Regions from separate parts of the Bacillus aquiflavi genome, predicted to be linked through region 3. Evidence: riboswitches for the same ligand, from Rfam matches in the RefSeq annotation. Region 3 holds a riboswitch; each other region holds the start of a gene.
The links. Region 3 has a riboswitch for S-adenosylmethionine ahead of K6959_RS14115 (O-acetylhomoserine aminocarboxypropyltransferase/cysteine synthase family protein). Riboswitches for the same ligand answer to the same signal wherever they lie in the genome.
Positions count from the first base shown of each region.

Region 1: it holds a riboswitch for S-adenosylmethionine, as region 3 does, so the genes downstream of both, K6959_RS18470 (methionine biosynthesis PLP-dependent protein) here and K6959_RS14115 (O-acetylhomoserine aminocarboxypropyltransferase/cysteine synthase family protein) in region 3, are expected to answer to the same signal.
Region 2: it holds a riboswitch for S-adenosylmethionine, as region 3 does, so the genes downstream of both, metK (methionine adenosyltransferase) here and K6959_RS14115 (O-acetylhomoserine aminocarboxypropyltransferase/cysteine synthase family protein) in region 3, are expected to answer to the same signal.

Region 1 covers NZ_CP082780.1:3,785,552-3,795,857, forward strand. The annotation lists gene metH (methionine synthase) at 1-3,043, opposite strand, end outside; gene K6959_RS18465 (bifunctional homocysteine S-methyltransferase/methylenetetrahydrofolate reductase) at 3,084-4,943, opposite strand; gene K6959_RS18470 (methionine biosynthesis PLP-dependent protein) at 4,943-6,049, opposite strand; SAM riboswitch class I at 6,164-6,270, opposite strand; gene K6959_RS18475 (Crp/Fnr family transcriptional regulator) at 6,478-7,092, shown strand; gene K6959_RS18480 (OsmC family protein) at 7,170-7,661, shown strand; gene K6959_RS18485 (SCO7613 C-terminal domain-containing membrane protein) at 7,800-10,306, opposite strand, start outside.
Region 2 covers NZ_CP082780.1:2,753,942-2,764,247, reverse strand. The annotation lists gene K6959_RS13350 (ABC transporter permease) at 1-682, opposite strand, end outside; partial or broken gene K6959_RS13345 (ABC transporter ATP-binding protein) at 639-1,439, opposite strand; partial or broken gene K6959_RS13340 (ABC transporter substrate-binding protein) at 1,478-2,476, opposite strand; gene K6959_RS13335 (alpha/beta hydrolase family protein) at 2,754-3,542, shown strand; gene K6959_RS13330 (DUF2584 domain-containing protein) at 3,587-3,832, shown strand; gene pckA (phosphoenolpyruvate carboxykinase (ATP)) at 4,253-5,839, opposite strand; SAM riboswitch class I at 6,229-6,362, shown strand; gene metK (methionine adenosyltransferase) at 6,578-7,780, shown strand; gene asnB (asparagine synthase (glutamine-hydrolyzing)) at 8,278-10,182, shown strand.
Region 3 covers NZ_CP082780.1:2,892,068-2,902,373, forward strand. The annotation lists gene K6959_RS14110 (methionine ABC transporter ATP-binding protein) at 1-556, opposite strand, end outside; SAM riboswitch class I at 659-771, opposite strand; gene K6959_RS14115 (O-acetylhomoserine aminocarboxypropyltransferase/cysteine synthase family protein) at 869-2,176, opposite strand; SAM riboswitch class I at 2,262-2,365, opposite strand; gene K6959_RS14120 (MFS transporter) at 3,117-4,346, opposite strand; gene K6959_RS14125 (hypothetical protein) at 4,706-4,912, opposite strand; gene K6959_RS14130 (thioredoxin family protein) at 5,002-5,319, opposite strand; gene K6959_RS14135 (toprim domain-containing protein) at 5,429-5,776, opposite strand; gene gcvH (glycine cleavage system protein GcvH) at 6,140-6,523, opposite strand; gene K6959_RS14145 (arsenate reductase family protein) at 6,617-6,979, opposite strand; partial or broken gene K6959_RS19310 (IS5/IS1182 family transposase) at 7,417-7,587, shown strand; gene K6959_RS14150 (acyl-CoA dehydrogenase family protein) at 7,865-9,649, opposite strand; gene K6959_RS14155 (acetyl-CoA C-acetyltransferase) at 9,685-10,306, opposite strand, start outside.

The sequences.
Region 1 (10,306 bases), 890 kb from region 3:
TTTTCATATTTAAGGCAAGCTCTCGAACACCTTTTCCAGCTGTTACTGCAAGAAAACCGACTGTATCCATTTCCCCGCTGTCGACAGATCGTAAATAGTCAGCTAAACATAAATACGGTTGTTTTTGCTGGCGTGGGAAAGTAAATCGCTCAATCATCTTTGTTTGATCTTCTGGACTGTAAATGATGATATCATCCCCATCTGATTGGGCAGGAAAAAATTGATACTTTGCAACAGGTTGAAGCAGATTTTCTGCTTTAACCTTTGTGATTAATTGATCAACGATTTCTTTCAGTTTGACTGCTTTTTCATTTTTTTCTTCAAGCAATCTTGCGACTTTTCCTTTTAACCCTAAATGATGTCCAATGAGCATTTGCATATTGATATATGGTTCAACTTGGGTGATATCGAACTGGCGTAACACATGTTTCCGGTAATCTGGCGGTGTAAACAATGGGACTGTTGTTGAAACGCTTGAACGAACTCTTTCTAAAACAGCAGTAGTAGTGGTTTGTTGCGAATGAGTTTGTTTTAACATATCAGCACGATGTTCTTGTTGTTCAGCTGATAAGCGTTCCCGCTCCGTTTCATCCATTACTCGGTTTGACAGCGAAAGTCCTTCCATTGCATCTTTCGCATAAAGAACTAAGCCGTTATATTGTGCAGCAATTTTCGTATTTGTAAACTTCCTCGTTAATGCGGCCCCGCCAACTAAAATTGGAATGGAAATATTAGAATGGTGAAGATCTTGAGCAGTCAACACCATTTGCTGAGCCGATTTGACAAGAAGTCCAGATAAGCCAATCATATGCGGCTTCTCTTTCTTGACTGCTTCGATTAGTTCGGCTGATGTTACTTTAATGCCGAGATCAACAACTTCAAATCCGTTATTTGATAAAATAATATCGACTAAATTTTTTCCTATGTCATGGACGTCGCCTTTTACAGTTGCTAGGACAATTTTTCCTTTAGAATGCCCTATTTCACTTTTTTCCATATATGGTTCAAGAAAAGCGACAGATGTTTTCATTACTTCTGCACTTTGCAGCACTTCAGCAACAATGAGCTGGTTGTCGTTAAATAAACGACCTACTTCAGCCATTCCATCCATTAATGGTCCGTTTATGATGTCGAGAGGACTTGGGAATTTTTGAAGTGCACGCTCGAGATCAGGAATTAATCCTTCTTTTGTCCCTTCGACAACATAGTTGGCAAGTCTTTCTTCAAGTGACAAATTCAAATTTTGTGTTCTTACTTCTTTTTTCTTACCCCGATAAAAAGCAGTGAACTTTGCTAACGTTTCGGTCGTTGTTTCAAATAACAAGTCCTCGGCTAGTTTAATTTCCTCTTCACTAATAGAAGCGAAGCGTTCTAGTTTTTCGGTATTCACAATGGCATAATCAAGTCCAGCTTTCGTACAGTGATATAAATATACTGCGTTTAAAACCTCTCTGCCGACAGGCGGTAATCCAAATGAAACATTACTTACACCGAGAATCGTTTGGCATTCTGGCAGCTGCTCTTTAATGAGTCGTATTCCATCAACTGTTTCCTTTGCAGAACCAATATATTGCTTATCACCTGTTCCCACTGGAAAAACTAGTGGATCAAAAATCAAGTCTTGAGCGTTTAAACGATATTTATGAACGAGAAGGGAATAGGATCTTTTTGCGATCGCCAATTTTTGTTCCGCTGTTATTGCCATGCCCTTTTCATCAATTGTTCCGACGACGACTGCTGCTCCGTAACGCTTTATGAGCGGGACAATTTCACGAAAGCGGTCCTCTCCGTCCTCTAAGTTAATCGAGTTAATAATCGCCTTCCCTTGACAGTACTTTAATGCTGTTTCAATAACAGCAGGGTCTGTTGAATCAATCATGAGAGGAGCTTTTATTTTTTTTGTTACATAATGCAAAAACTTTTCCATATCTTCGAGTTCATTTCGATCAGGATTTGCAAGGCAGACGTCAATAACATGGGCCCCGCCTTTTACTTGTGCGCGAGCAATTTCAGATGCTTCTTCATATTTTTCTTCGACAATAAGTCGTTTAAATTTACGAGAGCCGATGACATTAGTTCGTTCACCAACGAGAATCGGTTTTATTGCCGGATCATCATAAACAAATGGTTCAATTCCTGAAATTGCATGAGGATGCTTATCCTTGCATTCACGCGGTTGATAATGGCCAACAGCTTCCTTAATTGCTCTTATATGTTCTGGCGTTGTTCCACAGCAGCCGCCGACAATATTAAGCCAGCCTTTTTCAGCAAAGCCAGCAATTTTGGCAGCTAATGATTTCGGTGTTTCATGGTAATGTCCCTCTTCATCAGGCAAGCCAGCGTTCGGATAACAGCTAACGTACGACGTTGCAAGCTCTGACAATGAGCGCAAATGATCGGTCATAAACTCAGGACCTGTAGCACAATTTAACCCAACTGCAACTGGCTTCATATGTTCAAGGGAAATATAAAATGCTTCAATTGTTTGTCCCGCCAGCGTTGTTCCCATTGGTTCAATTGTTCCAGAAATAATGAGCGGTACTTCTTTATTTAACTTATTAAATGCATGCGAAATGCCGTTAAACGCCGCTTTCACATTAAGTGTATCTTGACTAGTCTCTAAAATGAGTAAGTCAACTCCGCCTTTTATAAGGGCGATTACTTGTTCTTCATAATTTGCCTGAAGTTCATCGAACGTAATTCCGCCTGTAACAGACAGTGTTTTAGTCGTTGGTCCTAGTGAACCGGCGACAAACCGCGGATGCTCGATTGTAGAATATTCATCCGCCGCTTTACGAGCAAGCTTGGCGCCAATATAGTTAATTGTCTCGACTTGATCGCCAAGGTCGTATTCATCTAAAACAACTCTCGTTCCCCCGAACGTATTTGTTTCAATAATATCTGCTCCCGCTTCTAAATAATCACGATGAATTTTTTCAATTACGTCTGGAGCCGTTACATTTAAATATTCATTACACCCTTCAAATTGTTCGCCGCCAAAATCATCTGCGGTTAAGTTTGCTTGCTGTAACATAGTGCCCATTGCCCCGTCTAAAATAAGGATTTTCTTTTTAAGTTGTTGTTCAAACAGTGTAGCCACTTACATTCATCCCTTCTGTTGCTGAGACCGATTTTTCTTTTATATAGTTTGTTAATTGTACTGTCATTTCATAGCGTAAAAAAGGTGTAATTAAATAGATACCGTTAAAATGCTCTAATGCCGTATCAATTAACTCCTTTGCAATCGCGATTCCCTCCTGACGTGATTGTTCTGGATCATGTGCTTTGTTCGCCATTGCCGAACGAATTTGTTCCGTTAAACGTATTCCTGGAACTTCGTTATGAAGAAACTCTGCATTTCTTGCTGAGGTGAGCGGCATAATTCCAATATAAATAGGTGCCTTTATATGTTTTGTCGCTTCTTTTATTTGGATCATTTTATTTGAATCATATACTGGCTGTGTAATAAAATAATCTGCCCCGCTTGAAATTTTCTTTTCCATTCGTTGAACGGCGCGATCAAGATGGTTAACATTCGGATTAAAGGCAGCCGCAACACGAAAATCTGTTTTTTGCTTTAACGATTTTCCTGAAAAAGAAATGCCTTGATTAAACTGTTTAATTAACCGAATTAAATCAAAAGATGTTAAATCGTAGACTGACGTAGCCCCAGGGAAATCACCAATTTTCGTTGGATCGCCAGTTACAGCTAAAACTTCATTAAGACCCAATGTGTGAAGTCCCATCAGATGAGACTGCAATCCAATTAAATTGCGGTCCCTGCAAGTAATATGAACGAGTGGCTTAAGATCGAAGTCTTTTTTTAATATTGCTGCGATCGCTGAATTTGAAATTCTCGGTGAAGCTAACGAATTATCGGCAAGTGTTAAAGCGTCTATCCCTGCTTTCTTTAATGCTTCGGCTCCTGCAAAAAATTGATTTGTATTTAAATGTTTTGGCGGATCAAGTTCAACGATGATTGAGCGTTCTTTCATCACTTTTTTAAATAAAGGTGTTTCTTGTAAAATTGGCTTAATAAAAATATCTTTTCGTTTTTCTTTTTGTTTAATTACTTTTTCTTGTAAAGGACGTAAACCTTTTATTCCTTCGGCAAAAGCTTTAATATGCTCCGGTCTTGTCCCGCAGCACCCTCCAAGGAGTCTAATCCCTTCGTTTCTAAAGGCAATTGCACATTTTTTGAAGTAATCTTCCTTTGCTGTATAAGTAAGCTTTCCATCTTCATAGTCAGGCAAGCTTGCGTTAGGATATGCAGACAAAAATGCTTTCTGTTGTAACGGCACACTTTCTAACGCCCGAATCATATGATGAGGGCCAAGGCGGCAATTAACCCCAACCACATCGGCGCCAATGCCTTCAAGTTGTGTAAGGGCTTGTGTTAAAGAGAGACCGTTTTGCAATACTCCTGGTTCATGCATCGTGACGTGAGCAATAATTGGAAGATTTGTTTCTAATCGCGCAATCGCTAAAACAGCTGTTAACTCTTCCAAGTCATAATAAGTTTCAAGTAAAAGACCATCTACCCCTTCTTCTAGTAAACTATAAAGTTGTTCTTTAAAGCTGTTTGTAATATCGTTAAGCGGGATTTCCTGTTTGTTAAAGCCGAGAATTCCGCCAATCGTACCTAAAACAAATGTTTCCCTTCCCGCTGCTTTTCGGGCAATGCGGACAGCTTCCTGATTAATGACTTTTACTTTATTCTCAAGTCCATATCTCGATAATTTAATTACGTTTGCTCCGTACGTATTTGTTTGAATAACATCTGCTCCCGCGTGGATATATGCTTTATGAATATGATAGATTTCTTCTGGATGAGAAAGGGTTATTTCTTCGAATGAACGGTCAATCCCATGAGAGTAGAGGAGTGTTCCCATTGCTCCATCGCCGATGAGTATTCGTTCTTTTAAAGCTTTTCGTAACGACATTATTTACACCCTCTTTCTATGAAAGCAAATGCTTGCTTAAGATCATTAATTAAATCTTCTTCATGCTCAATACCGGCAGAAATACGTAAAAGCCGATTACAAAGCCCATATTGCGAGCGGATATCTTCTGGGATTTCAGCATGTGTTTGTGTTGCTGGATAAGTAATAAGACTTTCGACACCGCCTAAGCTTTCGGCAAATGTAAATAGACGCAGAGCTTTAAGGAAAGGGGAGATATAGTCCTCTTTTATAATCCGGAAGCAAACCATTCCGCCCCTGCCTGGATATAGCACGTCTGTGACAAAGGGATGTGCTTGTAAAAATTGCGTAATCGCCTGAGCTTTTTTTTCATGTTGTTTTATTCGTAATGCTAATGTTTTTAATCCCCTTATGACGAGCCAACAATCAAAAGGTGAAAGAACAGGACCGCACGCATTATGAAGGAGGGCAAGCTGTTCAGTTAGTTTTTCTCCTTTTGAAATGACGAGGCCAGCAAGGACATCATTATGACCTGCCAAATATTTTGTTGCGCTATGAATGACAATGTCAGCACCATATTCAAGCGGTTTTTGAATAATTGGTGTATAGAAAGTGTTATCGACAATGAAAAGAAGTTTATGTTTTGTTGTCAAGGTCGCTATTTTTGACAAATCAACTTCATTCATTAGCGGATTTGTTGGTGTTTCAATAAAAATAGCTTTTGTATTCGGTTGAATCAATTGTTCAAGTGATTCTTCACGTCCACTCCAATAAGTAACTGATAGCCCGTATTTTTGTGAAAACATATCAAACAAGCGATATGTACCGCCATATAAATCCCGAGTTAAGATCAGATGATCACCTGTTTGAAATAATGAAAGGATAAGTTGAATGGCACTCATTCCTGAGCTGCAAGCAAAGGCTTGATCACCTTTTTCAAGATGAGCAGCGGCTTTTTCAAGTACGGAACGTGTAGGATTTCCAGTCCTTGAATAGTCATAGCCAGTCGATATTCCAATTTCATGGTGTCTGTAGGCTGTTGAAAAGTATAAAGGTGTACTTATTGCTCCTGTTTGTTCACATGAACGATTTCCAATTTGCGCTAAAATAGTCTCTAAGTGATAAATGTTCATTTTCTTCCCCTTTCTGTTTAGCTGTACAGCATAAATGGACTAAAGGGAAAAGGCTAAAATAAAAAGAGCCTTTTCGATAAGAAGAAGACTCTTTAACAAGTATGCTTCATCTTATCTCCCAAGTCGCTTTCAACTTGCTGGAATTAGCACCTTGCCGTAAATCGGCGGTTGCTGAGGCTTCCTCGGGCCAGTCCCTCTGCCTCTCTTGATAAGAAAATTTAAAAATAAATTGTATTTTTATAATCTTAAAATAATTTTGTGGATTTAGCAAGCCCCAAAATCATGTAAAGATAAAATTAACTGTCGAATAAACGATCATGTTCGTTAAATTTTTTCTAAATTAGTACATGATATACTTTATAGTGAAAATGAACTGCAATGTATAAAGATTGTGATGAGGTGAAGGTGTGGAGTCACAAACAATGTTATCGTTTTTTCCAAAAAAACATGTAGAAAATTGGTTAAAAAGAGATCGAAAAGTAATGAATAAAGGAGAATTTATTATGTCTCCCGGGGAACAATTAGTTTATATCCTTGTTAAAGGAACGGCACAAATTTTCCATCTTCATCCTGATGGGAAAGAGTGTGTCATAGGTCTTGCAATGCCAGGGGAATGTATTGGGATTTTAGAACTATTTTCTCAGCGAGAGCAAAAACGGTTTACAAAAGCATTAACTCAAACAGAGGTAATTGCTTTAACATTTGACGAAGTAAAAAAGGTTATTACTGAAACACCCGAACTTTCGATGTTTCTGTTACATTATGTGACAGAGAGACTAGAAGAGACATTAGAAATTCTTGAGCAAGTTGCTTACGGCAAAGTAGAAGAACGGCTCTTATTTTTATTGAATAAGCTTGCGGAGAAAGATCAATCACAAGGGGAGTTTATTCGTCTGCCGGACTACCTTACACACCGGGATTTAGCTGGTATGATTGCTTCAACAAGGGAAACAGTCACTTTTTTAATGAATAAATTTTTACAAGTAGGCACGTTAGTTCAAATCGATAAAACTCTTTGGCTTCGAATCAGTGAATAATGTAAGCCTCCTTACATACACGAAAATGACCCCCTGTTACAATAAGGACAAGGAAAATATAAGAGGAGGAAAACAACATGAATGGAATACAATTTGATAAAGCACGGGCAACTGTCGAAGCTATAAAAGCAAACCCGGAATTAAAAATGCGCAAATGGCATGCTGATGTATCATGGAAAGGCGGAGTAAAGAACGAGATTAAAATTCGCGACTTTGCTCCTTATTTAACAGATGAGCCTGAAGCATTAGGCGGAACTGATCAAGCAGCAAACCCAGTTGAATATTTAATCGGTGCGGCTGTAAGTTGCTTTATCATTACATTTGAAGTAATGGCAAGCCAAGCAGGTGTAAAGCTTGAAGAAGTAAAAGCTGAAATTGATGCTGATTTAAACGCCGCTGTCTTCCTTGGTCTTGAAGAAGGGGATGGAGGTATTTTAAATCCAATTATAAAATTAAACGCGAAAACATCAGCTTCACCTGAAGAAGTAAAACAAATAGCAAAAACAGCTCTTGGAAAATCACCAGTCCTTTCTAGCTTAAAAGATCCTGTTCAATTAATCGTGGAATAGGTGATAATCTTAAACAAGCAGACCATCATGAGGTCTGCTTGTTTATTTTATCTAAGTTTCCTAATAAGACACTTATTTATAAAAATAGGAAAATAATCAAAGCATCATTCATTCATTTTTTTTGTAAAGGTGATATGACTATTTCCACTGTCTCCATTTTTCTAGTAACGAAGCCCATTTTTCTTGAAGCAATGTTTTTCCTTCATCATTAACCCGCTGTTTTTGCCATTCGTAAAAACTGGCTACCGCAATGAGCATGAGTCCTCCAACTAATAAATACACCCACCAAGGCAGTGCTTGGAAAAATGGACGAGAATAGACAAATAACGTTATGAATAAGACCGCAATTCCAGTAATGAAATATGCTTTTACTTTATAAATAAAGCCCCCGATAATCGCTAGCAAAGCTAGAGAGCCGATTAATATAGCATCGATTACAGTATTACTCGTATACGCATCAAAGAAAAGCACGAAGCTGGCAATACCGAGAACGAACCACTCAACAATAGATGAGATAGATAAGTCATTCCATATTCTCCATCTCAAAAAAAATGCTAATGCTACAAAAGGTAATACATACAGCTCCATTTTAATAAAAGGATTGATTGAAATACCGTTTAACAGTGTAAAATAAGGGGCTAGTAAAGCAGTTGCTGTTAAACTTTGAATAATCCTTTTTTCAAATATCGAATCAAATCGCTTCATTTGTGAGTAGAGCAAGTAAACGATAACGAATGACGGTAATAGCTGAATTAGTAGATTAAAAGAGCTGTCAATCCACAAATACATAGAAAAAGTATATAGAAACGACATGATCGTAAACGAATCAATTTTTATTGCTAAAAGAAAAGGGGCTTGAAGATCGTACGGTTTTTTTACATATTGCTTACCAATTATTTTAAAAATGATCGCAAAACTAAGGGCGAATAAAGCGTTTGTTAGTTCGTCAAAAGGTAACAAACGGATCGCTGTTATTTGCATTAATAAAGGAATACCTTGAAGTAAATACCACTTCATTTGATGAAATAAAAAGACGATCAAGCCTGAATATAATGTGATAATGATAAAGGCAGCTACTTCGTAATCGAATGAACTGCTAATTAAAATGATCATCCCAATGGATGAAAATAAAATATTAAGCCATATTGCATCTCTTTTCCGAATGTCTTTTAACACGAACGTTATGAGGAAAAGAATGCTGCTTGAGAAGAACCCTGTGTAAGCATATAGCTCTTCCGGAAAAGAATAAAAGTTGATTGTTAATATAAAAGCTAATGGCACATGAACATAAGCGACGAGAGAGAGGATCCGCTGTTCAAGTAGACGCGGCCATGTTAAAACACTATAAATGTAAATACATACTGACAGCAAAAGGGATACAGGATGCCAGTTAGTTTCTGATAAAGTAATGAACAGACTCATTGGCAAATAAATATGGGCCAAATAAAATGCTGAATTTGCCAGCCAAGGCGCTCGTGATTGAAACCTTTTTGAAATAAATAATAGTAAAATGACGCCTCCAATATATTTAATTAGTAAGAAAAGGAATTCCGAGACTGTATTTCCGACATCTATCGTATCTACTAACGATAAATAAGTGAAGAGGACAAAAACATTAGTTAAAATGTGAAATCTTCCATCTTTACTAACTTTACGTACTAGCTCGCTTAAAAAGATTCCAAAAGCAAGAATTCCCGTCCTAACAAATAGTTCATTCATTTCGGCAAAAGGAAGAGTGCTTAGTGCAAACAAATAGTAGGCAATGGCAGTTGCACCCGTACTTTTAACAATTGGTATATCCTTTAACCTTTTCCAAATGAATGCAGTACAAAGAAGTAATACACTTCCCAAAGTTAAGTGAAATGAAATGTTAAATGTCATCTCATAATAAGGCCAAGCATAAATGATATCTTGATATATAAGAATCCATGCCAACGCCCAAGAAATCGGTTGAACCCAAGGAATGGCTTGGCGAGCCAATGGATATGAAGTTGTTTTATGAACATGAATTAAAATAATTCCATAGATAAATAGCTGAAGTGCCGCACCTGCTGTTTCAATCATGCTTAATTTTAATAAAGCGGCAAAAGGGATCACACATAAAAAGATCACGAAAGTTGCTGAAGCAATTGTAAGTGTATACTTGTAGCGTTTGAATAGTAGAGAGAGCCCGTATAATATCACTCCAGAAATAAATAAAAGTACTGGAAAACTAGTAGGACTTACGTTAGGTACTAGTAAGTACATCCCGTAAAGAATTGTTACTTCTAAAAAAACTGGTGCTATAAATGCTGTAGCGATCCATTTTGTATGATAAGCAAGCCAGACGAAATTAGCTGTTACGATTAAATAAGCTAAGAAAATAAATAAAGACGGTGCCTCATAAATTGTGATTGCTTTTAGACTAATAGCTAAAAACGCCAAGGATGAAAGTGCAGCACTTGTCATCCGGAAAATTCGAATAAATAACGGATTTTTCTGGAACAGTCGTTCTAAAGAAATATAAATAAAGCCGACAAGGGCATAGAAAATTGCATTTATTTCATTAAATATCGTTTGTTCACTGAATTGATATACAGCATAGATTAATAACAGCGTAAATCCGATATGATACTCTGTTCTTTGACGTGCGAACATCATTGCCA
Region 2 (10,306 bases), 140 kb from region 3:
TAATCATATAGCCTAGCCCTTTTGCAGAGACGAGAAATTCACCAACAATAACACCAACCCATGATAAACCTACATTTACTTTTAAAGTAGAAATGATTGTTGGAAAAGAAGCAGGAAGTATAGCTTCTTTAAAGCTTTGTGTGCGAGAAGCATTAAATGTTTGTAAAACTTTTAAATAATTCGGATCTACTTCACTAAATGAAGTGTAGACGACAATTGTTGTAATGATAACTGAAATAATTGCTCCCATTGCAATAATGGATGTTAAGCCAGGTCCGATTGCAACTATTAATATGGGACCTAGTGCGACTTTCGGCATTGCATTTAAGACGACTAAATAAGGATCAATTATTTTTGACAGCATTGGCGACCACCATAGGGCGGCTGCTAAAATTGTACCAAGTAATGTACCAAGTATAAATCCTAATACTGTTTCAAATAATGTAACACTCAAATGGGCAATTAATGAACCATCACTTATTTTTTCGATAAACAATGCCCATACTTTTGAAGGAGAGCTAAAAATAAGAGGATCAATCCAATGTTTTTGACTTGCAAGTTCCCAGCCGATAAAAAAGAATAAGAAGATGATCAGTTGATAAAATTTAATCCAACGTTTCTCTCGAATTAATGATCGTTTATATTGTTGATGAAGGAGTTCTACATTCGTTTTGTTGCTCAAGAATCTCCAACTCCTTCCAAATGATTTGAAATAGATGAGCGTATGCTTCTTCATTTCGTACTGTAAAAGGTGATAAGCTTTTCAAATGATTAGGAATTGTAAATATTTTATGCACTGTGCCAGGCTTTGGCGAAAGAAGAAAAATTCGATCACTCATTGCAATTGCTTCCCCAATATCATGAGTGACAAGAAGGGCCGTTTTTCCGAAAGATTTTAGTGTTGTAAAAACTAAATCTTCAAGTTTAAGCTTCGTTTGATAGTCTAAAGCGGAAAATGGTTCGTCAAGCATTAACAATTTAGGATTATTAGCTAATGTTCGCACTAGGGCAACACGTTGTCTCATTCCACCTGACAATTGGTTTGGAAACTGTGATTCGACATCTTGTAAATTCATTTTTTTTTATAAAGAGTAAGCATAGTTTTTTTTCGAATCATTCAGTTGATTTGTTAGCTTTAAACCTAGCAAAATATTTTCCTCAATTGTTTTCCAGGGAAATAAGTAATCTTGCTGAAGCATATATCCAATAGTATTTGTGGCTTCTTTTATCGATTTTCCTTCAAGCATAACTGTGCCTTCAGTTGGCGAGATAAGTCCCGCAATTATTGATAATAAAGTCGTTTTTCCACAACCACTAGGGCCGAGAAAGGAAACAAACTCTCCTTCCTCTACATGAAGGGAGACATCATAAAGGGCGGTTGTGGCTGTTGCTTTAGTAAAATACGTATGATGAATGTCTCGTAAAATTAAAAAACTCATGTAGCTGCCTCCTCATGACTACTAAACTTAAATGCTAATTATTCGTTCATCACTTTTTTGGCAAACTTATTGTCGACTAGTGTTTTATAATGAATTTTTTTTGGAAGTTCTCCAGACTCGGCCATTATATGTTGAAGATGATTCCAATTCTCTTCGCTTATTAATGGATTAGAGGCGAAAGAGCCTTGATTTTTTTAACGATCAACAACTATTTCAATAACTTCTAGCTCAGTATCTTCAAAATAAGAATGAATGGCTTTACTACTCTCTTTCGTGCTGCTTGATGCAACCCATTTTTGAGCATTATATATCGCTCTAGTGAATTTCTCGATTATTTCCTCATTTTCGTTAATATAGCTTTCTTTCGCCATAAAAGTTGTATAGGGAAGCTGCCCGGATTCATTACCGAAAGAAGCAACAATATAACCAACCCCTTCTTGTTCAAAAAGGCTTGCAGTTGGTTCAAATAGTTGAACAAAATCACCAGTACCGGAAGCAAAAGCACTAGAAATATTAGCGAAATCAACATTTTGAATTAACTTTAAATCAGATTGAGGATTTATGCCGTTTTTCTTTAAAACGAATTCTCCAACCATTTGGGGCATTCCCCCTTTACGTTGTCCGAGAAATGTTTTTCCTTTTAATTGCTCCCATGAAAAGTTATCGTTTTTTTCCCGTGAAACGAGAAATGTCCCGTCTGTTTGAGCTAAGCTTGCAAAATTAATAACAGGATCATTTGCTCCTTGTGCATATACATATATAGATGTTTCAGAACCTACTAACGCGATATCGGTTCCATCTGAGAGCAAAGCTGTCATTGTTTTATCTCCGCCCCATGTTGTCGTTAATTCAACCTCCAACCCTTCATCTTTAAAAAAAACTTTTTCAATTGCAACATATTGCGGAGCGTAGAAAATAGAGCGGGTCACTTCCGCAATTCGAAGTTTTGGCATCGTTTTCGTATTACAGGAGGACAACGGTATAATAAGAATGGTTAAAGCTATTAAGGTAAAGTTAATTTTTACCAGTTGCTTCACATTTTAACCTCCTTTTTTAAGTAATCGCTATGTTGGATAACTCGTTGATTGATTAGCTCGTTTCCCTTTTGATAAAGATGAAACAAAAAGGAGAGCATATCGTCAGAACGAACGGATGATCATAAAACAACTTGTTTAACATAGCGTTAATAAGGCCGATTCCTACTGTAGCTTTTACGCTTCAATGACTCAAGATAAATCTACGTTATCGTATGATATGAATAAAAATGTGTGAATGCCTATTGCTCATTTTTTATAATTAAAGGGAGTGTTATGAATGAGATTTAATGGAGAGGTGATTTCAAATCAGAGGTTTCCTTCACCACATCCGAATATTTTATTATCAATCATTACATATTATTCAAATGGACTAAAGGTAAAGGGGCTTCTTGCTGAACCAAAAGAAGAAGGAAAGTATGACGGCTTTTTATATTTACGAGGCGGTATTAAAAATGTTGGTAAAGTACGCCCTGGACGAATCATCCAGTTTGCATCAGAAGGTTTTATTGTATTTGCTCCATTTTATCGGGGAAATCAAGGCGGGGAAGGAAATGAGGATTTTGCTGGTGAAGATCGCTATGATGCATTTTCTGCATTTTCTTTTCTGAGTAATTATCAACGAGTGAATAAAGTACATGTCTTTGGTTTTTCCCGTGGTGGAGTGATGGCGTTATTAACAGCTATTCATTTCCCTGAGACAGCTTCAGTTGTAACGTGGGGGGGTGTAAGCGATATGTTTTTAACGTACTATGAACGAGCTGATTTACGTAAGATGATGAAAAGAGTAATTGGAGGAACCCCTAAAAAATATCCAGAACGATACAAATATCGCACTCCGTTATTTTTTCTGGAAAAAATAACTGCTCCTGTTTTAATTATTCATGGAGAAAAGGATTTGAATGTCTCTATAAAGCATGCTTATCTTTTGGAGCAACAATTACATATTTTAAATAAAGATGTCCAATCATGGTATTTTCCACAATTTAATCATTATTTTCCTCCTGTGGTGAATCGCATCGTTGTCAAAGACTTAACGTCATGGATGAAAAAGCAAGTGAAAAGATGATAAAATATCATTAAGCAAATCATAATCATAAAGGAGAGAAAATGATGGGGATGCCAATCGAGTTAAACACATTAATAGTGACTAAAGGAAGAGAAAAACGGGAAGAGGAGAATATATTTACCCTTGTAAAAAACGGATATAGACTATATCCAATCATCAACATTCCCATAGAAGTAAAAAAAACTCTAGAAAGCGATTCAAGTGGCAGTGCAGTTATTACGAAAGTGCAATGGGAAAATAATCAAACTATGTTAACTTATCAACTCATTTCATTAAAGTCTACAAATTGATTATTAATTTTGAGCAAAGCAGGAGAATAAAAGCTTGAACATTTACATAAACGGTCAAATTTAAAAATGGGTGAACTTTCATCATTTATTATTCTTTCTGAAATATATAGCTCGATAATTTAGCTTTTATTATTCTCCGTTTTTAGACTGTCGAGAAACGCTCTGATTCATTTGTTGCTTGCTTAGATCTATTCGCTTTCGCCTCGTGCAATTGGCCTTGGTTTTAGAACTGTTTTCAAACTCGCGGAAATTGATTCTAATATCGATTGTACTAATGCAAGCAAAGACAATAAAAATTGAAAAGTAATAATGTTGATAAATCAGCATTATTGGTTATAAACAGGGACATTCTAATAGGAAAGTCAACTTTTGGACGAAAAAAACGGCACTTAAACTGTGCCGTTTTTTTAAAAATAATGATTAAGCAATAGGTCCGCCTTTTTGCTCAATGTCATTTGAAACATTTGTGAATTTTTTTAAGTTCTCACGGAATTTAGCAGCGAGTTCTTTCGCTTTCTTTTCGTAAGCATCTTGGTCTGCCCACGTTTTATTTGGTTGAAGAACTTCATCAGGAACACCTGGAACATGCAACGGAATTTCTAAACCGAAAATTTCATCTTTAACGGTTTCAACGTTGGTTAATTCGCCTTCTAAAGCAGATTGAACCATTGCTCTTGTATAAGCAAGCTTCATTCGGTTTCCAACGCCATATTCTCCTCCTGTCCAGCCTGTATTTACTAAATAAACTTTTGCATTGTGTTCATCAATTTTCTCACCAAGCATTTCCGCATAACGAGTTGCAGGTAGCGGTAGGAACGGTGAACCGAAACAAGTTGAAAACGTTGCTTGAGGAGAAGTAATTCCACGTTCTGTACCAGCTAACTTACTTGTATATCCGCTTAGGAAATGATACATAGCCTGTTCTTTTGTTAATTTTGCAATTGGAGGTAAAACTCCAAAGGCATCAGCAGTTAGAAAAATAATTGTATTTGGATGTCCAGCAATACTAGGAACAACAATATTATCAATTGCTTCAATCGGATAAGCTGCACGAGTATTTTCCGTTAATGTGCTGTCGTCATAATCAGCAACACGTGTATCTTCATCAACAACAACATTTTCTAAAACAGAGCCGAATCGGATTGCATCAAATATTTGCGGTTCTTTTTCACGGGATAAATTAATACATTTTGCATAACAGCCGCCTTCAATATTAAATACTCCGTTAGAAGACCAGCCGTGCTCATCATCACCGATTAAGCGGCGATTTGGATCTGCGGATAATGTTGTTTTACCAGTACCAGAAAGTCCGAAAAATAAGGAAACATCACCTTCGCGGCCAACATTTGCAGAACAGTGCATTGGTAAAATGTTATTCTCAGGCAATAAATAATTCATAATTGAGAAAATAGATTTTTTAATTTCTCCGGCGTATTCAGTTCCCCCGATTAAAACAGTACGACGTTCAAATGAAATAATAATGAATGTTTCTGATTTTGTACCATCTACTGAAGGATCAGCTTTGAAATTTGGAGCTGAAATGACAGTAAATTCTGCTTTATGATCTTTTAATTCATCTTCATTTGGACGGATGAATAATTGATGGGCGAATAAATTGTTCCAAGCATATTCATTGATCACTTGAATTGGCAATTGATGTTTTTTATCAGCGCCAGCAAAGCCTTTAAATACGAAAACCTCATCTTTTTCTTTTAAATAATGAATCACTTTATGATAAAGGTTTGTGAAAACCTCTTCCGAAATAGGCTGATTGACGGAACCCCAATCAATTTTATCTTTTGTAGATGCTTCCTCTACGATATATTTATCTTTAGGGGAGCGTCCTGTATACTTTCCAGTTGTGGCTCGGACTGCACCAGTGGAAGTTAACAAACCTTCATTACGGTTTAACACTTTTTCAACTAGTTGTGGAACAGACAATTGAATGTGCACGTTTTTTCCCATTAACAATTCATTTAATTCGTTGGAAATACTTACAGAACTCATCTGATGATAACCTTCCTTTTTTTCCGATTTATTTTACTCGAAATTAGTATAACACATTTAAGTTAATAATCTATACTAAATAAAAAATTTCACTTCGTTGTTTTAAAATTGTAACATTTGCATTATTCATAACTGTAGTATAAGGCTTTGATTTCATTTGTAATTAAGACTGTAAAGTTAGTATATCCAAACATTATAAATAGAAAAGTGAAAAAGTAAAGAGAAGGATTATTTTGATGTAAAAACCTTTAAAAGGATAGTTGTAACAGTTGTTTGTTCAATAGATAAACTAATCATTAGTGAACTGCCCAATGATTGAAATGCCGTTTTAAGGATAAATTAATTGACGTATGGTAATAACATGAGCTATTATGAGTTGAACGGATACTCTCTTATCCCGAGATGGTGGAGGGACAGACCCTATGAAACCCAGCAACCTGCTTTTAAAAAGAAAATGGTTAATCAATCTTTTTTAAGCAAAGGTGCTAATCTGTTGCAAGGACATATCCTTGAACGATAAGAGTGAAAGGCGAATGAGTAAATGATTACCTTTCCTCAATGTGGAAAGGTTTTTTGTATTTAGAAGCTAATTTTTCATTCTAAAAGGTAATGTTTATTTCATACTACTTAGGGAAATGAGTTCCGTCTAAAAAGTAATAAAAGAAGATGCGGTAACGTATGAAAATTGCTTCTTCAATATCTTTCTCTAAATTTAATGAAATAAGGAGGAAAATTTAGATGTCAACTAAACGTCGTTTGTTTACATCCGAATCAGTAACGGATGGTCATCCAGACAAAATTTGTGATCAAATTTCAGATGCAATTTTAGATGCGATATTAGACAAAGATCCAAATGCACGCGTTGCTGCTGAAACATCGGTTACAACTGGATTAGTTCTTGTTACTGGTGAAATAACAACGTCTACTTATGTAGATATTCCAAAAATTGTACGGGAAACATTGGCTAATATTGGATATACGCGAGCGAAATATGGCTTTGATGCTGAAACGTGTGCTGTTTTAACTTCTATTGATGAACAATCTGCAGACATTGCAATAGGTGTCGATCAAGCAATTGAAGCGCGTGAAGGTAAAATGACTGACGAAGAAATTGAAGCAATTGGTGCTGGTGACCAAGGTTTAATGTTTGGATTTGCTTGTAATGAGACGGAGGAGCTTATGCCTCTTCCAATTTCATTAGCCCATAAGCTTTCTCGCCGTTTATCAGAAGCACGGAAAAAACAAATCATTCCCTACCTTCGTCCTGATGGAAAGACACAAGTGACGATTGAGTATGATGAAAATGATCATCCGGTTCGTGTTGATACCATTGTTATTTCGACCCAACACCATCCAGGTGTTAGTTTAGAAAAAATCAAGCAAGATTTGAAGAAATATGTAATTGAACCTGTAGTTTCTAAAGAATTAATTGACGAAAATACGAAATATTTTATTAATCCAACAGGTCGATTTGTTATCGGTGGACCACAAGGTGATGCTGGTCTAACAGGAAGAAAGATTATCGTCGATACGTACGGAGGGTACGCACGTCATGGAGGCGGTGCATTCTCAGGTAAGGATCCTACAAAGGTTGATCGTTCAGCAGCATACGCGGCTCGTTACGTGGCGAAAAATATTGTCGCATCTGGCTTAGCGGACAAAGTAGAGGTACAGCTCGCCTATGCAATCGGAGTTGCACAGCCTGTTTCCATTTCTATTGATACATTTGGTACTGGTAAAGTTTCTGAAGATATCCTTGTAGAAGTTGTTCGGCAAAACTTTGATTTGCGTCCTGCTGGAATTATTAAAATGCTTCGTTTACGTCGTCCGATATATAAACAAACAGCTGCATTTGGACATTTTGGACGGACAGATATTGAACTTCCATGGGAACTTACGGATAAAGCGGATGATTTACGTAATCAAGCTTTAAATCGTTAAATATTAATCCATTTTTTCGAGAAAAACTCGGAGCGTGTCGATCAAGAAGCGGGAACAATAAGCGAATAGATCCGTTGTTCACGAAGGGCTTATAACGGAGTGAAACAATGTCGAATGCGAGCGTTTGTCAACAATCTGAATGGGGTTACATCTAACATGTAACTCCATTTTTTCCTTTTATATTGCTAGATTTAGCTCTTTTCGATTTTATCAGCAATAATTATGTAACCGTTAAGCTATAATCTTATAATGGTTTTTCTATGATATGAGTACATCTTTATGATATTATTAACGATATGTGATGTTTTCTTTTATTTAAGAACTAATATGCTTTTTTCACTTTATAATCTTCGTTACATAAAATTCATCATTCTTTTCTTTTTTTGATTGGTCATTCTCAGTATAATGGTATTATTATGACTTTTCACCGTTGTAATTGACGGATAATTTTTATAAAATAATAACGTGAATGTTAAATATGGAGAAGGTGCGGACGAATGTGTGGTTTTATTGGTTGTGTGCATGATAAAGCACAAAAAGTTTTAGAAGAAAATGAAAAACAGTTTAAAATAATGAACGACTTGATCACTCATCGCGGTCCCGATGACGCAGGATATTACTTTGACGACTATGTTCAATTTGGATTTCGTCGTTTAAGTATTATCGATATTAAGAGCGGCCACCAACCATTATCGTATGAAAACGAACGATATTGGATTATTTTTAATGGTGAAATTTACAATTATGTAGAATTACGTGAAGAACTATTAAAAAACAACAAAGTTACATTTACAACAAACTCTGATACAGAAGTGATCGTTGCTTTATATAGTAAACTAAAAGAAAAAGTGGTTGAGAAGCTTCGAGGGATGTTTGCCTTTGTTATTTGGGATAAGAAAGAGCAGACATTATTTGGAGCACGTGATCATTTTGGAATAAAACCGTTTTTCTACATGGAAGATGAAAAGCGAACTTTTTTTGCCTCAGAAAAGAAAAGTATTTTACACGCGTTAGAAAATGATGTTATAATTTATGAATCACTTCAGCATTATTTAACGTTTCAGTTTGTTCCAGAGCCAAATACGATGTCAGAAGGAATTTGTAAGCTGGAACCAGGTCATTACTTTACAAAAAAGATAGGTTCAAAAATGGAAATCAAACAGTACTGGAAAGCAACATTTAATCCTGTCGTAAAATCAGAAGAAAATTATGTTAAGGAAATTCGTGATATTTTATTTGATTCTGTTGAGAAACATATGCGTAGTGATGTTCCTTTAGGATCGTTTTTATCAGGTGGGATCGATTCCTCAATCATTGCTTCAATTGCCAGTAAATTCAACCCGAAAATTAAAACATTTTCTGTCGGTTTTGAACGAAATGGATTTAGTGAAATTGATGTAGCAAAGGAAACAGCTGAAAAAATCGGTGTGGAAAATATTAATTATGTTATTACTCCTGAAGAGTATATGAATGAACTGCCGAAAATTATGTGGCATATGGACGATCCTTTAGCTGATCCTGCTTGTGTGCCGCTTTATTTTGTTGCTCGTGAAGCGAGAAAGCATGTTTCGGTTGTTTTATCAGGAGAAGGTGCTGATGAGTTGTTTGGCGGGTATAATATTTATCGTGAACCACGCTCGCTAGCCATGTTCGATAAAATTCCAAATATATTTAAAGCGCTGTTAAGAAAAATAGCACGAATGATGCCTGAAGGAATGAAGGGGAAAAGCTTTATTGAGCGCGGATGCACTCCTCTTGAGGAGCGTTATATAGGGAATGCAAAAATGTTTACAGAGGATGAAAAGCGCGAGCTTCTTCTTGTACATAAAGAAGCTATTCAATACCACTCAATTACAAAGCCATTTTACGAAGAATGTCAAAACTATGCTCCTGTGGAAAAGATGCAATATATAGATATTCATACGTGGATGCGCGGTGACATTTTGCTGAAGGCAGATAAAACGACGATGGCACATTCTCTCGAATTAAGAGTTCCATTTTTAGATAAAAATGTTTTTGAAATCGCATCTAAACTACCGACTAACTTAAAAATTGCAAAAGGAACAACAAAATATATTTTGCGAAAAGCAGCGGAAGGAATTGTACCAGATCATGTTTTAAATCGTAAAAAACTCGGTTTTCCAGTTCCAATTCGTCACTGGTTAAAAGAGGAAATGAACGAATGGGCGAAAACGTTAATTTACGAAAGCAAAACAGATCATTTGATTAATAAATCCTATTTATTGCAACTATTAGATGACCATTGTCGTGGAAAAGGGGATTACAGTCGAAAAATTTGGACTGTTCTTATGTTCATGATTTGGCATAGTATCTATATTGAGGAGAAATACAATTTTGCTGAAGTCTCTAGCAAGGAAAAGTCAGTTCAACCAATGAATTAATCCCGAATTCTTTAATTGGGGTACTCCAATACCCCTAAAATAAAGCAGGTGGAGAAAAACAAAACAGTGTTTTTTTCCACCTGCTTTTATATGTTGATTCTGACTAGCTTGTCTAGTAACTTTC
Region 3 (10,306 bases):
TATCGACAAGTAAATCTAAAATCGAATCGGTCGTTTGCGGGTCAAGAGCAGAAGTCGCTTCGTCACATAGAAGAACCTTTGGATTGTTCGCAAGTGCCCTCGCAATCCCAACCCGCTGCTTCTGTCCTCCACTTAGTTGTGAAGGATAGGCATCTTCTCTTCCTTCTAAGCCAACGAGCTTAATCAGTTCATCAACTTTCCTTAACCGTTCTTCCTCTGGAACCCGAGCAATTTCTAAGGGAAAGGCAATGTTTTCCCTAACCGTTCTTGACCAAAGAAGGTTAAAATGTTGAAAAATCATACTAATTTCTTGACGTGCTTTTCTAAGCTCTCTTCCTTTAATTTTAGATACTTCTTTATTTGCGACAATGACGGACCCTTTAGTTGGTGTTTCTAAACCATTTAACATACGGATTAATGTGCTTTTTCCAGCTCCACTATAACCAATAATACCAAATATTTCACCTTCATTAATTTCAAGACTTACATGATCGACTGCCTGTATCTCACCAGATGTTGAACTGTAAACTTTACTAACATCCTTTAAAGTAATCAATTGACTCACCTTCTTTTATCCGTGATCTAGATGCATCATAAAATTTAAAAATACCTTTCTGCATATGAGCAGAAAGGTATAAAATAGACGTCCATTCCCTTTCTCTCATCTTTCAAAGCAATCCGCTTTGTGTGAATTGGCACCATTTCAATGAAACTTTCATTGACGGTTGCCGGGCTTCCTCGGGCACATCCCTCCACCTCTCTTGATAAGAGTGCATAATATACTCTATTAACTTAAATATAACAGCCATTCTAGCACGGATTATTTAAGGTGTCAACGCCATATTTTTACAAACATCTATTTAAGCCTTTATTTTAAAGATGTGACTCCAGTAGCTGCTTCAATCGCCTGCTCTAAATCTGCGATAATATCATCTGCATGCTCGATTCCGATTGAAAGTCGGATTAAATCTTCAGGAACACCTGCTGCTTGTAAACCTTCACTGTCTAATTGTTGGTGTGTTGTACTTGCTGGATGAATAATTAAGCTTTTTGCATCACCAACGTTAGCAACGTGCGCCCAAAGTTGCACAGAATTAATCAGCTTAGCGCCTGCTTCTCTACCGCCATCTATTCCAAATACTACAACTGAGCCTGCACCTTTCGGCAAATACTTCTTCGCTAATTTGTAATCAGAATGATTCTCATTACCTGGATATAGCACCCAATTAACTGCTGGATGGTTTTCTAAATAATCAACAACCTTTTTAGCATTGGAAACATGTTCTTTCATTCTTACGTGAAGTGTTTCAAGCCCTAATGTAAATTGAAATGCGCTTTGTGGACTTAAAGCTGGTCCTAAATCACGCAGCAACTGAACACGTGCTTTAACAATATATGCAACAGGTCCAAGTGCTTCACTATAAACAATATTATGATAGCTTTTATCTGGTTCAGTGAATCCAGGGAACTTTGGAGAATTCCAATCAAATTGACCTCCGTCGACAATAATTCCACCTAACGTAGTCCCATTACCGAGAAGCCATTTTGTTGCAGAGTGAACGACAATATCTGCGCCAAATTCAATTGGACGGCAAAGATAAGGTGTTGCAAACGTATTATCAATAATTAATGGAACACCTGCTTCGTGGGCGACATTAGCAACTTCTTCAATATCTAAAATTCTTAAGCTAGGGTTGCCAATTGTTTCAGCAAACACTGCCTTTGTTTTTTCGGTCATAGCTTGGCGAAAGCTATCAGGGTCTGTCCCATCGACAAACTTAACATTTATTCCGTACTTTGGAAGAGTCGTTTCAAATAAATTATACGTGCCTCCATACAAGTGAGAGGTAGCAACAATTTCATCGCCTGCTTCGGCAATATTTAAAATAGCCATTGTAATTGCGGCCATTCCACTTGACGTAGCAAGCGCACCTACTCCCCCTTCTAATGCTGCAACACGTTCTTCAAACACAGTAACAGTTGGATTATGAATCCGAGTATAAATATAACCAGGTTCTTTTAAGCCAAAAAGATTAGCAGCATGCTCCGTATTTTTAAATTGATAAGCATTGCTTTGATAAATTGGTAATGCCCGCGCTCCTGTAACTGGATCAGGGGATAATCCGCCGTGAACTGATAACGTCTCTAATCGATACTTTTTTTCATTTGTACTCATCTTTATCTCTCCTAACCTCATGATCGTCATCTTCAAAAGTATTAAAAAACCCTCTTCATATAAGAAGAGGGAATATTTACAACTCTTCTTATCTCCCAGAAAAATTAGCTCTGTTGGAATTAGCACCGTGTTAACTAACCGGTTGCCGGGCTTCAAAGGGCCAAGTCCCTCCACCTCTCTTGATAAGAAACCATTATTCAACTGTCGCTTTAATACATTAAAATGATAGTAGCATGAATATAATAAAGAGTCAATAACATTTTGAACATTCTTAAAATATGATTTGTTAGCTATAATAAAGTAATATTCGTTTATACCGTTTAAATGGCTATAAAATGAGAAAAAAAGAAAGAAGCATTAAAAAATGACTTTTCTTCTAAAACAAATAGATCATATCCAATTAGCAGGACCAAAAGGTTGCGAAGAACAAGCAAGAATATTTTTTTCAAAAATACTAGGATTAATGGAAGTAAATGAACTTTAAATGACATTTAGTAAACATAATTCTTAAGAAACAGATAAGATTAAGCCTTAAGGCAGCCCCTTAAGGCTTTTTATTTCCTAAAGCGCACCTTTCAAAAATTATAAGGATATCATAAAGTATTTTTTATCTAGCAAAGGTCCTAAATAAGCCGATTAGTTGAACAAGTTACGTCTATCTTATTCAAATTGTTTTACATCAACAACTTAACTTTAGTTAACAACTACTTAACGACTATTTCTATTCACTTTAGCCTCATATTGCACATCTCAACAAACAAGCTTTCGGAAAATCAATTTGAATATTCATTTTGTCTACAATTGTAACTACTTTAGGTATACAGCTGCAAAATGAATCTTTATCTCGACATTAACTTTTATTTCCCAAGAAATATGTCAAAAATACAAGCTACGATGTCGCTTTTTCAAAACTTGACGAAGGATGGGATGGGGAAAGTTTTTAAAACACAACAAAAAAGTAAATTGATGCAATAAAATATAATGATGCTGTCACTGAGAACACTAAAGCGTAGCCCCAATAAGCACCGTATTTTATCACAATTCCTGTAGAAATCGGTCCCATGACTGCCCAGCCAATATTAAATACCATTTGGTTTATTGAATTAGCTAATCCTTTCATTGAATCATCTACTTTTGACATCATTAAAGACATTTGGATAGGATTTCCGGCATTCATTAAAGCTTGGCGAAATAAAAAGCCGATTGCAGCAAGCCATAACTGTTGCGTGAAAGCAGTTAATAATAAAAACGGCAACGATAACAACTGCAAAATGACAACAGCCTTTACTTCCCCAAATTTCCGAACAACTGCTGGTCCAATAATCATTGCAAAAGCGGTTGCAGCTTGACCTAATGAAATAATAAAACCGATTGCTGAGTTCGATGCATGGAAACGATCTGCAAAATAAAGATTTAAATAAGGAATAACCAACCCTGAACCAATCCCAATAATTAATTGTGCAATCGCAAATAAGATAATAATTTTAATACCCCGTTTATCTTCGATTAATTCCCTTTTGGCAGGCGTTTTTTCTTTTTCTATATTTTCCGGTGATGTTTTGCTTTTTACTTCTTTAAAGCGAAAAACAGGAATCACACCAGCTAAGAAAAGAACACTACCAAACAGTAATGTTAGTCTAAGACTTAAAAGGATAGGAAAATATATTGACAATAGATCAGTCATCACACCGCCGACTAAGTTCCCAATGACGTTTGCACCAGTCATAACAGCAAAATGAATACTAAAAAGATGCACTCGTTGATCTGGTTTCGAATTTTCCGCAAGCCATGGGATCGAGGCTACTTGAACGAAGGCAATTGTCAGTCCAGTCAAAAATGCACCCGTCATTAATAATGTTTCCAGTTCAATTATACTTCTAAAGAATAGAACAACTCCTGACGATCCAATACCTAACAGTAATATATTCTTTCTTCCATAACGATCGCTTAACAATCCAGCAGGAATTAAGATCATTGCGGTTGCTAAAGATGTCATAGCTATTACTTGCCCATTAGTCCGCTCTGAAAAGCCTAACTCTCGAATATAAAAATTATAAATGACCATAAAAATCCCTAGACCAATTTGCAGCAAAATAGTACTCCAAATTGATAACTTTATATTTTTATTAAACTTGTTAAATTGACCTATCCATTCCCGATAGAACGCCATGTTTTTCGCTCCTTGAATATTTCGTCTCTCTAAATAATAACTACTCTTTCATATGTTGTAAATAAAATATTACCAATGTTGATCTCACTACTAAATATGGAGTGGGAATTTTAAAAATTTTTTTTTAATTTATAGAATGAAGATATTCCTTATCGTGTTGCTAAAATTTAAGAGGATTTATTTACAACAAAGAAGTAGAATGACCGAAGTTGATCAAAATCATGTTCGCGAAAATTGAATGATTAAATCAATCTTTCAACTGTATATTTTTCACATAAAAATGCAGGGAAATATTATCTTTTTTCGCTGAACATTAAATTTGAAAATAGAGAAGTATTTTACAGAAGAAGTTGCTAGGCTTAAATGAGAAGCAGTACCGTATGAAGAATAATCTTTAAATGAATTTCTGTCATCACTTGATGATCATTCATTATAAAATAGTGATAAAAAAGAACAATCAATGCAACGAACTCGATTGACCATGTTAAATGATGATAAACAGCCTTTAGTCTTTTTACGGTAAAAAAAGCTAGATACATACTGTTGACAAACAGTTTATTGTTCATTTTAGTTCATGAACGACTGTTCTATTTGCTATCTTCTTGTGCTGTGCGCCATGATTTCGAAGCGTTTCCAATTATCTTTCACTAAAGCATCACTCAGATGCCATAAATGTTTTCAACAAGTTATGTAAATATGGTACTGAATGAAATGCATATAATTTGTTCACGATTTGGTTATTCTCAAACATGAGTAAACAAGGTACACTTTCAATATGATTATTTTCCGCTATGTCTGGAAGAAAGTTTAAGTCAGCCTTTCCAAGCGGTAAGTTTGGAATCAGCTCGTTGACAACGTTTAGCATTTTACTTGCTACTTGACAAGTCCCACATAACGGAGTGAACAAATAAAGGATGCCTTTTTCCCCTTGTGCAAGCCTTGTTGAAAATTCTTCTTTTGACCATTGCTCCATCGCTGCTCACCCTCTTTTAATATGTTTTCTATATTCATGATCGTCTCAAAAATGAAACTTCAATTACTGTGACTCCTTACCTTGCATTTGCCTTAACCGCACATTTTTTTCATCTTTCGTTTAAATAGTTTACGTGCACATCTATATTTGCTCTAACAAGCTCGGTGGCAAGGTGATAGTCTGGAGCTGTTGCTACTTCACGATATTCTTTATCAATATATAAGTGTTTTGCTAACGGGAATTCCCTCTTTAACTGTTTACGAAGCTTTTCGCCTGCGGTATCTGAATCTACGAGTATATATACGTCGTAATCAAAAAATCGCTCAACAAACTCATCTAAACGGGAATAACTGATCGTTCCATTCGTACAAACAATTTCAATCGGCTCTTTAATTAACTTTTCCATTTTCTCCCTATCTGAAGATCCTTCAACGATCAACACTTTATTTTTTTCCATGTTTATCACCTAAACTTTAATTCGTGAGCGTACATTTTATTCCTTCATTATTCCCTTTACAAATACCACTACTTCTTCGCATGACTGATTAAAAAAAGTTTCTACTAACGACATCAAAAAGCTTTCAAACTGTCGAAAACAAGTTTTCATTTGAGGGCAGTTGCTTTAAAAGAGCACCTCGAAATAGCCAAGGTGCTCAGACTGTTGACAAACACTCGCATTCTTTGTTGCTTGCACTCGTTGTTAGCTCATAAACTAAAAGTGTCTCGTTGCTCGGCGCATCGACTGTCAAGCGTCCTCAAGTAGTCTTTCGGACAGTTGTTTCAAATGATGAGAAGCACCTTGAAATAAGATGCTTTTTTATTAGTCTTCTTTGACCATATTTTCGTATTGTTCAGCTGTCATCAGCTTGTCTAGTTCACTTTTATCAGATGGTTCGACTACGATCATCCAAGCGTTTTCGTATGGAGATTCGTTCACGTATTCTGGGTTGTCATTTAAGTCTTCATTTACTTCAACAACTTTGCCGCTTACTGGTGCATAAAGCTCTGAAACGGTTTTAACGGATTCAACACTTCCAAATGGCTCATCGGCTGTCACTTCATCGCCTACTTCTGGAAGCTCTACAAATACGATGTCGCCAAGCTCTGATTGCGCAAAGTCAGTAATCCCTATACGAACTTTGTCTCCTTCTGTCTTTACCCATTCATGCTCTTCTGAATAGCGTAATTCTTCTGGTAAATTCATAGTAATCCCTCCATTAATTAACTCGATCGATTTTAGATCGTTTTTCATACTCCCATCATGTCATAAATAATGTCCTGAAAGCAAGAGACGTGTTCAAAATGATGAACCCCAAATGTTTTCATATTGCTCTTCTTTAAAACCTACTGTCACTTTGCTTCCATCAGTTAAAATTGGCCGCTTTAACAGCATGCCATCTGTTGCAAGTATATCAAGAAGTTCTTCTTCACTTGCTGTTTTAACTTTATCCTTTAATCCAAGCTCACGATACTTTTTTCCGCTCGTATTAAAGAATTTTCTCAATTCTAACCCGCTTATTCGGTATAATTGCTCAATTTCTTCACGAGAAGGCGGGTTCTCAACAATATGTACTTCTTTATATACTTTACCATGCTCGTCTAGCCATTTTTTTGCTTTTCGACAAGTGCCGCATTTCGGATACCAGTACAATGTTAGCATAAGCTTTCACCACCTTTTTAATCGTTTACAACTTATTGTACTATAGTATGTGAAAGTAGTTCTTTTTTTCATTAAAAAAAACTGGTCTAGCATTTAGAGAGCACTGAAAAGGTCCCCAAAGAGATTTCTATCGAGTAGGTGAGCGACTTGTCGTTCATCTACTCGCCTTTTTGGAACCCGTTGATTTCCGTTCCAGGCGGACGCTTTCCGCGGGAGCGACGAGCCTCCTCCTTCACTTCGCTTCGCGCGGGGTCTCGTCTATCTCGCTTCCCGCAGGAGTCGCCGCCTTCCTCTCCAATCTATTAGTGATTACCATTAAAAATATTTCTCCTCTCTAAAAAATGTCCTTTTTCCTGTCTACTAAAATAAAGTAGATGCAGATGGTACTCTCCATGATTTCCACCTAAGAAACGCTCAATTTAAGTCCATATACGCCAATTTATAATATCTTCATACCAAAAGATAACAGGCTTCGTCAAATGAATGAACTTGTCGATTTTTCGTTTATATGAGAAGAACTAAAAACGAAATGCTGTTTGGATAATAGTCGAAATGCAATTCCTTCTATCCGGATGATTAAGTATTTATTAAGAAAGGCGATTCATGATTAATCGAAAAGAAGAAGACAAGTTCGAATACAACAAGGATGCAGGTCGATTTAGCATGGAGATTCAATGAGCCACTACGATATTTGCCGTAAACCTCAAGCGATTATTGAAGCTTATGAACGAAAAAAGTAAGAAATAGGTAAAGAGAGAAGGCACTTTCTCTTCTTTTTGAACAGAAAGTACCTTCTTTTTATCTTAGAAACCGTTATGATATAAAAAAACGTAATTTTTTCAGTGCCCTCAGCATTAAAACCAGCTTTTTTTTTGCATTTATTTATTATAAAACATAACGCTCTGCTTCAATAATTTTCTCTGCTGCTTCACGCTTCTTTGCAAGTACATTAATTGGAGTGTGGCGGGTAAACTTACGAAGAGCCGATAACATCATGCGAAGTGTATCACCAGATTCAGTAGCAACTAACGTTTCCTTTGCAAGCTGCTCGATTTGGTTGAAAGCTTCTTGACAGAAGATTTCTGTGTAAAGGAGCTTTTGCTTATTCTTTTCGAGACCAGCTTTTGCGATTGCCTTCTCCGTACGTAAGACGACAGATTCCATTGAATATGCATTTGAAACGATATCAGCAATGTTAGCTAAAATTTCTTGTTCTTTTTCTAAAGCTGTGCCAAACTTTTGTGCAGCTAAGCCTGCAATCATTAAACCGATTTTCTTTGCATTTTTCACTAAATATTTTTCTTGCGCTAATGCTTCATCACCAGGCTCTTCAGGCATAAGCATCATAAGCTCTTCTTGAAGTGCTTGTGCTTTCTGTAAAAGTGGAAGCTCGCCTTTCATTGCTTTACGTAAGAACGTCCCCGGTACTAGTAAACGGTTAATTTCATTCGTTCCTTCGAAAATTCGGTTAATCCGAGAATCACGATACATTCTTTCAATTTCATATTCAGTCATAAATCCATATCCACCATGGATTTGAACTCCTTCATCAACTACGTGATCAAGAACTTCTGAAGCAAAAACTTTATTTAATGAACATTCAATTGCATACTCTGCAATCGCTTTCCCTACTTCTTTACCGTCTTTTTCTTCTTCTTCTGAAAGCATGCTCATTCGATCTTCAAATAACCCAACTGTACGGTAAACAGAACTTTCAGCGGCGTAAATCTTTGCTGCCAATGTACCGAATTTTTCCTTCGTTAAGTTAAATTGAGCAATTGGTGTTTTAAATTGTTGACGTTGGTTCGCATATTCAACTGTTACTTCAAATGCCCGTTTTGATGCTCCTACTGCACCTACACCTAACTTATAACGACCAATATTTAAAATATTAAAAGCAATAACGTGGCCTTTACCAATTTCGCCTAAAACGTTTTCTTTTGGTACAGGTACATCCTCTAAAATTAATGTGCGTGTTGAAGAGCTTTTAATTCCCATTTTCTTTTCTTCAGCACCAGTTGACACTCCTGGATAGTCTCTTTCTACAATAAACGCTGTGAATTTGTCGCCATCAATTTTTGCGTACACGATAAATACATCGGCAAATCCAGCGTTTGTAATCCATTGTTTTTCACCATTCAAAATATAATGTGTTCCTTCAGCATTTAACTTTGCTGTTGTTTTAGCACCTAAAGCATCTGAACCAGAACCAGGCTCAGTTAAAGCATAGGCAGCAATTTTTTCCCCGGTTGCAAGTAACGGAAGGTATTTTTCCTTTTGTTCTTCTTTACCGAATAACACAATTGGCAAAGAGCCTATTCCTACATGAGCACCATGAGTAATTGAGAAGCCGCCTGCACGGGACATTTTTTCCGCTATTAATGCCGAGCTAATTTTATCAAGTCCGATTCCGCCATATTGTTCAGGAACATCAGCGCCTAATAACCCCAACTCTCCCGCTTGTTTTAGTAGCTTTACAGAACGATCAAATTCATGATTTTCTAAATGTTCAACCTCAGGCATTACTTCATTTACTACATAATCCTCAGTCGTTTTTGCAATCATTTTATGCTCATCTGAAAAATCCTCTGGAGTGAACATTTTTTCCGCACTTATGTCGTCAATTAAAAAACTTCCGCCTTTTACTAAGTTTTCAGTTTGATTACTCATTTTTTCTTCCTCCTATCATTTTTTAAGAGATTAGATTAAAGAAGTTCAAATACTCCAGCAGCTCCCATTCCGCCGCCGATACACATTGTCACAACACCGAATTGGACATTGCGTCGCTTCATTTCATGAATAAGTGTTAATGTAAGTTTTGAACCAGTACAGCCTAACGGATGACCTAAAGCAATTGCGCCGCCATTTACGTTCACTTTTTCTTCATCTAAACTAAGCTCGCGAATAACTTGAATTGATTGGGAAGCAAATGCTTCATTTAGTTCAAATAAGCCAATATCGGAAAGTTCGAGCCCTGCAAGTTTTAACGCTTTTGGAATGGCTACGACTGGACCGACCCCCATAATTTCAGGAGGAACGCCTCCGACAGCAAACGATCTAAATTTAGCCATTGGCTGTAATCCTAAAGAATTCGCCTTTTCCCGATCCATGACCATGACAGCAGCAGCTCCATCACTCGTTTGTGAAGCATTTCCGGCTGTCACAGTTCCGTTAACCGAGAAAGCAGGACGAAGCTTTGCTAACACATCTACATTCGTATCAGGGCGAACACCTTCGTCTTGACTAAATTGAATTGTTTTTTCAACGAGCTGATGATCTTTTCCTACTGAACGCATTGTAACGTCTACTGGCACAATTTCATCTTCA